DNA from 3 places in the Ruminococcus sp. B05 genome. Region 1 is predicted to be linked to each of the others. Evidence: riboswitches for the same ligand, from Rfam matches in the RefSeq annotation. Region 1 holds a riboswitch; each other region holds the start of a gene.
What was found. Region 1 has a riboswitch for lysine ahead of D8Q48_RS10130 (Na+/H+ antiporter NhaC family protein). Riboswitches for the same ligand answer to the same signal wherever they lie in the genome.

Region 1 (3,218 bases):
CTTCAGAATCCAACAATGGCAGCGGCAACTATGGTAGGCGCTCAGGCAGATGCGATGAAAGCAGCAGCAAGCAACGAAGGCGGTGCTATGAACGGCTTTATCGGTATGGGTATGGCTATGAATGCAGGTGGCGGAATGAATGCCCAGAATTTATTTGCAATGGGAGCCCAGCAAGAGGAAGCAAGACGAAGAGAAGAGCTTGAAAGACAGGCGGCGCAAGCAGCACAGACTCCGCCTTCACAGGCAGCACCGGCAGCAGACAGCTGGCAGTGTACATGTGGTGCAACAGTTACAGGAAAATTCTGTTCGGAATGTGGCAGCCCAAAACCGGTACAGGAAGAGGGATGGACATGTTCGTGCGGAGCAGTAAACAAAGGAAAGTTCTGTTCAGAATGTGGCGCCAAAAAACCGGCAGCGGCACCATTGTATCGTTGTGATAAATGTGGTTGGGAACCTGAAGATCCGAAGAATCCGCCAAAATTCTGCCCAGAGTGCGGAGATCCATTTGATGATGCTGATATTCAGTAGAAAGAGTGCGGGGGATTTGTGCTATTAAAACATATGGTTAAGCAGAAAATGGAAACAATTTTTATTAGAAAAGGGTGGTTTCAATACATAAAAATCATTATAATAAAAGGTACGAATACAATGGAGGACGTAGAAAATGAGTAATGTAATTGAGATGACACACCCACTGATCCAGCACAAGATTTCAAGATTGAGAGATAAGAATACAGGAACAGCAGAATTTCGTGCACTTGTAGAAGAGATTGCAATGCTGATGGGGTATGAGGCATTAAAGGATCTGCCACTTGAAGATGTTGAGGTTGAGACTCCGATTGAAACATGCATGACACCTCAGATTGCCGGAAAGAAATTTGCTATTGTACCGATCTTACGTGCAGGTTTGGGAATGGTAAATGGTATTCAGGCTTTAGTGCCGACAGCAAAGATTGGACATATTGGTCTGTATCGTGACGAGGAGACACACGAGCCACATGAGTATTATTGTAAGCTGCCGGATCCGATTGAAGAGCGTTTGATCGTTGTTACAGATCCGATGCTTGCTACAGGCGGTTCAGCAGTTGCAGCAGTTGATTTTATTAAAAAACATGGCGGTAAGAAGATTAAATTCATGGCTATTATCGCTGCTCCGGAAGGAATTAAACGTCTGATGGATGCACATCCGAATATTCAGTTGTATGTAGGCCATATCGACAGAGAGCTGAATAAAGCTGCTTACATCTGCCCAGGACTCGGAGATGCAGGGGATCGTATTTTTGGTACAAAATAGGGGTAGTTTTTGAAAATAAAATATGCTATTATATAAAATGTTTGATAGAGGCGCGGTGATAAGAGTATCCGTCTGGCAATAGTCAAGGGAAGACTGTCAGTAGGAGAAAGGAGAAGCCGCCGAAGGAATGATATTTCCCTGATATGATTCCTGGGCCGGATGCAGAATATGCTCCGGACTGTCACAGGTGTGGAGAGCTATCGAGGATATATGGATTTTTTGATTTATTTATGCCGCGGGCGACTCACCAACAAAGAGATGCCAGCGGCATTTCTTTGTCTAAAAATGGTTGAAGAAGGAGAAGAAAGAGAAAAAATGAGAAACAAGAGAAAAATGGGCGGGTTGCTCTTGGTTGCAATGAGCATATTATGTTTTAGTTCGATGACAGTATTTGCAGCAGACACATCCAAAGAGTATGTGCCAGCAATGTATGCATCAATCTGGTCGTTAGTACCTCCGGTTATTGCGATTGTATTGGCACTTATTACAAAAGAAGTGTATAGTTCATTGTTTGTTGGAGTTTTGATCGGAGGAGCTTTTTGGGCGGGATTCAAACCGGAAGCCACGATATTACATGTATTTCAGGATGGAGTGGTAGGTGTTCTCACTGACAGCTATAATATGGGTATTCTGATATTTTTGATAATCCTTGGTGTTATGGTATGTATGATGAATAAAGCAGGTGGTTCAGCAGCATTTGGACGTTGGGCTAAAGAGCATATTAAGACAAGGGCAGGTGCACAGCTTACAACAATCGCACTTGGAGTTTTAATTTTTATCGATGATTATTTTAACTGTCTGACAGTTGGAAGCGTTATGCGTCCGGTAACAGATAGTCACAATGTGTCACGTGCAAAACTTGCATATTTAATTGATGCAACAGCAGCGCCGATATGTATTATCGCACCGATTTCATCATGGGCAGCAGCAGTAACAGGATTTGTAAAAGGAGAGGACGGATTTTCAATCTTTATTCGTGCGATTCCATATAACTATTATGCGATCCTTACAATTATTATGATGGTGACTTTAGTTCTGGCAAAAGAAGATTATGGTCCGATGAAAGAACATGAAGATAATGCAATTGCGGGCGATCTTTATACAACGGATGACAGACCGTATGAGAGTGCACAGGAAAATGTTATTTATAACAAGGGAAAGGTAATTGATCTGGTATTCCCAATTATTTCACTTATTATTTGCTGTGTTATAGGAATGATCTATTCAGGCGGGTTCTTCTCGGGAACAGGATTTGTAGAAGCATTTTCAGGAAGTGATGCATCTGTTGGACTGATGCTTGGAAGCTTTTTCGCAATGGTGATTACAATTGTATTTTATGCAGTAAGAAAAGTTCTGCGTTTTTCGGATTCTATGGCTTGTATTCCGGATGGATTTAAAGCTATGGTTCCTGCAATCCTGATTCTTACATTTGCCTGGACATTAAAATCAATGACAGATAGCCTTGGTGCAGCTGAATATGTAGCGTCAATAATGAATTCGGCAGCAGGCGGGTTATTAAATCTTCTTCCTGCAATTATATTCCTTGTAGGATGCTTCCTGGCATTTGCAACAGGTACTTCATGGGGAACATTCGGAATATTGATTCCTATTGTAGTTGCTGTATTTCAGGGAACAAATGAAACAATGATGATCATTTCCATTTCAGCTTGTATGGCAGGAGCTGTATGTGGAGATCATTGTTCGCCAATTTCAGATACAACAATTATGGCTTCAGCAGGAGCACAATGTAATCATGTAAATCACGTATCAACACAGTTGCCATATGCAATAACAGTTGCAGCTGTTTCATGTATCACATATGTAATTGCAGGTGTGATACAGAATGCGGTTATTTGCCTGGCAATCGGAATTGCATTGCAGATTTTGGTGCTTCTTGCAATTCGAAATCATACAAGAAATAAAG
Region 2 (3,218 bases), on a different contig from region 1:
CCTACAAGGAATATAATTGCAGGAAGAAGATTTAATAACCCGCCTGCTGCCGAATTCATTATTGACGCTACATATTCAGCTGCACCAAGGCTATCTGTCATTGATTTTAATGTCCAGGCAAATGTAAGAATCAGGATTGCAGGAACCATAGCTTTAAATCCATCCGGAATACAAGCCATAGAATCCGAAAAACGCAGAACTTTTCTTACTGCATAAAATACAATTGTAATCACCATTGCGAAAAAGCTTCCAAGCATCAGTCCAACAGATGCATCACTTCCTGAAAATGCTTCTACAAATCCTGTTCCCGAGAAGAACCCGCCTGAATAGATCATTCCTATAACACAGCAAATAATAAGTGAAATAATTGGGAATACCAGATCAATTACCTTTCCCTTGTTATAAATAACATTTTCCTGTGCACTCTCATACGGTCTGTCATCCGTTGTATAAAGATCGCCCGCAATTGCATTATCTTCATGTTCTTTCATCGGACCATAATCTTCTTTTGCCAGAACTAAAGTCACCATCATAATAATTGTAAGGATCGCATAATAGTTATATGGAATCGCACGAATAAAGATTGAAAATCCGTCCTCTCCTTTTACAAATCCTGTTACTGCTGCTGCCCATGATGAAATCGGTGCGATAATACATATCGGCGCTGCTGTTGCATCAATTAAATATGCAAGTTTTGCACGTGACACATTGTGACTATCTGTTACCGGACGCATAACGCTTCCAACTGTCAGACAGTTAAAATAATCATCGATAAAAATTAAAACTCCAAGTGCGATTGTTGTAAGCTGTGCACCTGCCCTTGTCTTAATATGCTCTTTAGCCCAACGTCCAAATGCTGCTGAACCACCTGCTTTATTCATCATACATACCATAACACCAAGGATTATCAAAAATATCAGAATACCCATATTATAGCTGTCAGTGAGAACACCTACCACTCCATCCTGAAATACATGTAATATCGTGGCTTCCGGTTTGAATCCCGCCCAAAAAGCTCCTCCGATCAAAACTCCAACAAACAATGAACTATACACTTCTTTTGTAATAAGTGCCAATACAATCGCAATAACCGGAGGTACTAACGACCAGATTGATGCATACATTGCTGGCACATACTCTTTGGATGTGTCTGCTGCAAATACTGTCATCGAACTAAAACATAATATGCTCATTGCAACCAAGAGCAACCCGCCCATTTTTCTCTTGTTTCTCATTTTTTCTCTTTCTTCTCCTTCTTCAACCATTTTTAGACAAAGAAATGCCGCTGGCATCTCTTTGTTGGTGAGTCGCCCGCGGCATAAATAAATCAAAAAATCCATATATCCTCGATAGCTCTCCACACCTGTGACAGTCCGGAGCATATTCTGCATCCGGCCCAGGAATCATATCAGGGAAATATCATTCCTTCGGCGGCTTCTCCTTTCTCCTACTGACAGTCTTCCCTTGACTATTGCCAGACGGATACTCTTATCACCGCGCCTCTATCAAACATTTTATATAATAGCATATTTTATTTTCAAAAACTACCCCTATTTTGTACCAAAAATACGATCCCCTGCATCTCCGAGTCCTGGGCAGATGTAAGCAGCTTTATTCAGCTCTCTGTCGATATGGCCTACATACAACTGAATATTCGGATGTGCATCCATCAGACGTTTAATTCCTTCCGGAGCAGCGATAATAGCCATGAATTTAATCTTCTTACCGCCATGTTTTTTAATAAAATCAACTGCTGCAACTGCTGAACCGCCTGTAGCAAGCATCGGATCTGTAACAACGATCAAACGCTCTTCAATCGGATCCGGCAGCTTACAATAATACTCATGTGGCTCGTGTGTCTCCTCGTCACGATACAGACCAATATGTCCAATCTTTGCTGTCGGCACTAAAGCCTGAATACCATTTACCATTCCCAAACCTGCACGTAAGATCGGTACAATAGCAAATTTCTTTCCGGCAATCTGAGGTGTCATGCATGTTTCAATCGGAGTCTCAACCTCAACATCTTCAAGTGGCAGATCCTTTAATGCCTCATACCCCATCAGCATTGCAATCTCTTCTACAAGTGCACGAAATTCTGCTGTTCCTGTATTCTTATCTCTCAATCTTGAAATCTTGTGCTGGATCAGTGGGTGTGTCATCTCAATTACATTACTCATTTTCTACGTCCTCCATTGTATTCGTACCTTTTATTATAATGATTTTTATGTATTGAAACCACCCTTTTCTAATAAAAATTGTTTCCATTTTCTGCTTAACCATATGTTTTAATAGCACAAATCCCCCGCACTCTTTCTACTGAATATCAGCATCATCAAATGGATCTCCGCACTCTGGGCAGAATTTTGGCGGATTCTTCGGATCTTCAGGTTCCCAACCACATTTATCACAACGATACAATGGTGCCGCTGCCGGTTTTTTGGCGCCACATTCTGAACAGAACTTTCCTTTGTTTACTGCTCCGCACGAACATGTCCATCCCTCTTCCTGTACCGGTTTTGGGCTGCCACATTCCGAACAGAATTTTCCTGTAACTGTTGCACCACATGTACACTGCCAGCTGTCTGCTGCCGGTGCTGCCTGTGAAGGCGGAGTCTGTGCTGCTTGCGCCGCCTGTCTTTCAAGCTCTTCTCTTCGTCTTGCTTCCTCTTGCTGGGCTCCCATTGCAAATAAATTCTGGGCATTCATTCCGCCACCTGCATTCATAGCCATACCCATACCGATAAAGCCGTTCATAGCACCGCCTTCGTTGCTTGCTGCTGCTTTCATCGCATCTGCCTGAGCGCCTACCATAGTTGCCGCTGCCATTGTTGGATTCTGAAGCATTGCTGTACGCTGTGCTTGTTTGATCAACTCTGCATCTTCTTCCGGAAGTGTCACTGAACCAAGTGCAATACTTACTACCTTCAGTCCACGAAGCTCACTCCATTTTGCTGACAGTGTTTCATTCATAGCATTTTCCAGCTCTGTAGTATGATTTACAATTTGATTCGGACGCAGCTCCATATCAGAAAGCCGTCCAAATGCCGGCTGCAAAGCACTGATAAACTCTGTTTTTAACTGTCTGTCAATTTCTTCTCTCGTATACTCATTCTCCACATTACCGCACACATTTGTGTAGAACAACAACGGGTCACTGATTCGATAAGAATAAACACCTGAACATCGTACTGCTACATCAATATCCAGACCTATCT
Region 3 (3,218 bases), on a different contig from region 1:
AATCCATGCTCCAACATTGCCTTTCTCAAAACAGGCATCGACTGTACCCCTTGTATACCATCCGGGAATTCTCCGCTGCATCCGTCAAAATCTCCGCCTAACACAAGTACATCTTCGCCACCCAGATTCAGCACAGCATCCATATGTCTTATAATCGCTTCGACATCTTCTGTTCCACCGACAAAATTCCGATAGTAATTCATTCCGATCAATCCCTTTCTTCGAATCAATTCCTGAATCTGTTCTTTCTTTAGATTTCTCGGATGATTACACAATGCTCGTACATTAGAATGCGATGCTATAATTGGTTTGTCCGTCATCTGGAATAAATCTTCTCCCCCTCTATCTGATAAATGTGAAATATCCAGAACAATTCCTTGTTGTAGCAAGAATTTCACGATATCCCGTCCTCTATCCGTCAATCCTTGTGCCTGATTCATAGCCGCACCGCAGGCATATTCATTTTCATAATTCCATGATAATAGAACAAATAAGAAACCAAGTTCACGAATCCGTTCTATGTCTTCCCCCATAATTGATACATCTTCAACTGATAAAAATGCGGCAGCTTTTCCATTCTGGTGCGCATCTTCCATTTCCTTTGCCGATGTGCACAACCGAATTTTATTTTCTGCTTTTTGCAATAATTCTATTGCTTTCTCATAGCTCTTACGAAAAACACTGCTTTCCGTTCCGGGCAAAATCTCTTTTCTATTCTTCCAGATTGCAAAAATCTGCGTGTACGTATCTGCAAATTTTTCTATACGCTGTAAATCTATATCGCAAGTATTTTTTTCCAGACTTTCTCCTTCTTTGATAACCTGTGTCAATGTATCTGCATGACAATCAAAATATTTCATCTTATACTCTCCATTCTAAAATCTGAAAAAGGCAGACACATCCTGGTGCCTGCCTCGTTTTCTCACATTTCTTTTTTGATGACTCACAATATGCTGTGTCAGTCAACCTCTGTTCTTACAGAATTCCAAACTCCTGCATTGCTTTCTTCAACTGTTCTTTGTGCTGTGGCTCCAGTTCTGTCAACGGAGCTCTAAGTGGTCCGCATTCTTTACCAAGCATATTCATAGCTGCTTTTACCGGAATCGGATTCACTTCACAGAATAAGGCATCACACAGTGGAAGTGCCTTTAACTGCATCTGACATGCTTCTGCTGTACTTCCTGATAAATATTTGTAAACCATATCATGAACATATGTCGGTGCCACATTTGACAATACTGAGATTACACCGATTCCTCCTAATGAAAGAAGTGGCACAACCTGATCATCATTTCCAGAATATAAATCTACATTACCATCACATAAATGCATAATCTGTGCTACATTACCGATATCCCCAGATGCCTCTTTGATTCCGACAATATTCTCTACATTCTTTACAAGATGCGCAACTGTTGCCGGCTGGATTGAACAACCTGTACGGCTTGGTACATTATAGAGAATGATTGGAGCTTTCGCTTCCTGTGCAATAGCTGTATAATGTGCGATCAGCCCATTCTGTGTTGCCTTATTATAATATGGTGTTACTAAAAGAAGTCCGTCAGCACCTGCTTCAGACGCCTCTTTAGACAGCTGAACTGCTGTTGCTGTACAATTAGAACCTGTTCCTGCGATAACCGGGATTCTGTGGTTTACTCTCTCAATTGCAAATTTAATCACATCAAGATGTTCCTGCTCTGTCATAGTAGCAGACTCTCCTGTAGTTCCACAAATAATGATGGAATCTGTCTCGTTAGCAATCTGCTCTTCCAGAATCTCGTCTAATTTATCATAGTTTACTTCATAATTATCCTTCATCGGTGTAATAAGTGCTACACCTGCGCCTTTAAAAATTGCCACTTCTTTGTCCTCCTAAATCTTCAACATTGTTGTTACCCTGACGGATTACCTTATATTACTTTGCACGCCACTTATATATGTATATGCATCGCAACATAAAAAGAAACGGCAAGATGCGCCGTTCTAAAATATACATATTGTATATATCAGATAGCTCCCCATCCTGCGATGACAGTCGTGTCGTTCTTCACGCCACGCCCAAGTGATATAGCTCCAGGTTATTCCATATCCTTTCGGCATCTTCTCCTTTTTGATGACTTCTTCTGTCCCTGTCCATCCGACATCATACTCATAAAAAATGCAACCTCTATCTACGTTTCCTAATTAACAATAAAAGTGTAACACTGCCGCCATTTCTTGTCAAGGAAACGACGGCATATATTCATTTTCATTTTTCTTTTTTTACTGAATTCTTGTTATTTTCCTTGATTCCAGTAACGCTGTTTCTGTTTGTCATCTAAACTGTTGACAAAACGTTTTTTATATATAAGGAAGTCTTCCAAATCCATCAAAATATGATACAACATTGCCTGACTTTCAAAATCTTCTCTGGTAGTCGGAAGTTTATCTTCCTTAATATGTTGAAAAATTTCTTTTAATTTGTCCATCTGCGCTGTCGGCTCATTTCGCTCTGTTACATACTCCATCATATATAATACATATTCTGAAATAATCAATGCCTGCTGAGGCATCTTTCGGATTCTCTTCATCTCATAATGCAAGTTATGTATGGTATTGCATTGTTTCATCCGCATCTCAAAATAATTAATATAATATTCCGGATGTGACTGAAATGTATTGTCCTGATATTCATAAGCATCATCAATAAATACATGAATCTGTGATTCCAATTCACGAATTGCTGCCCAAATATCATACTGCATTTCTTTATCCGCAAGATAAGCCGCAATTGCTCCCAGTATCATCTGCATTCTATTCTCTGTATAACGCATGTTTCGCACAAGGTCTTTACGTTGTCCTGCATAATCATAAAACAGATTTAATACTACCGCTACTGTAATTCCTATTAGAACTAACATAAATTCATTAAATACAAAACTTGCTTCAAAATCTCGCTTTGCCATAAAATGCATACCTATCACTGCATTTACCGATATTGTAGCCTTCCATCCAAATTCTTCTGAGACAATTACTATTAAAAATATATAAATACCATATGCCAGCCATTCTGATTGAATCTGGGTAAATACAACCCATGCAAGCACTGATGATACTAAAAACGTCACCAGACGAAACCAGGATAGTTTCACCGTTTCCCATTTTGTTGTAACCAATGTCAGCAAAGCAATACTTCCCGCTGAAATTGCATATTCTAAATTTAATACTTCTGCAACATA

Region 2: it holds a riboswitch for lysine, as region 1 does, so the genes downstream of both, D8Q48_RS14135 (Na+/H+ antiporter NhaC family protein) here and D8Q48_RS10130 (Na+/H+ antiporter NhaC family protein) in region 1, are expected to answer to the same signal.
Region 3: it holds a riboswitch for lysine, as region 1 does, so the genes downstream of both, dapA (4-hydroxy-tetrahydrodipicolinate synthase) here and D8Q48_RS10130 (Na+/H+ antiporter NhaC family protein) in region 1, are expected to answer to the same signal.

What each region holds. Positions count from the first base shown of each region.
Region 1 covers NZ_RBZR01000012.1:19,218-22,435, forward strand. Annotated here, with positions in the region: gene D8Q48_RS10120 (SPFH domain-containing protein) at 1-528, shown strand, start outside; gene upp (uracil phosphoribosyltransferase) at 665-1,294, shown strand; lysine riboswitch at 1,332-1,502, shown strand; gene D8Q48_RS10130 (Na+/H+ antiporter NhaC family protein) at 1,676-3,218, shown strand, end outside.
Region 2 covers NZ_RBZR01000025.1:4,940-8,157, forward strand. Annotated here, with positions in the region: gene D8Q48_RS14135 (Na+/H+ antiporter NhaC family protein) at 1-1,169, opposite strand, end outside; lysine riboswitch at 1,343-1,513, opposite strand; gene upp (uracil phosphoribosyltransferase) at 1,551-2,180, opposite strand; gene D8Q48_RS14145 (SPFH domain-containing protein) at 2,317-3,218, opposite strand, start outside.
Region 3 covers NZ_RBZR01000002.1:221,628-224,845, forward strand. Annotated here, with positions in the region: gene D8Q48_RS04025 (membrane dipeptidase) at 1-860, opposite strand, end outside; gene dapA (4-hydroxy-tetrahydrodipicolinate synthase) at 976-1,860, opposite strand; lysine riboswitch at 2,004-2,178, opposite strand; gene D8Q48_RS04035 (aromatic acid exporter family protein) at 2,277-3,218, opposite strand, start outside.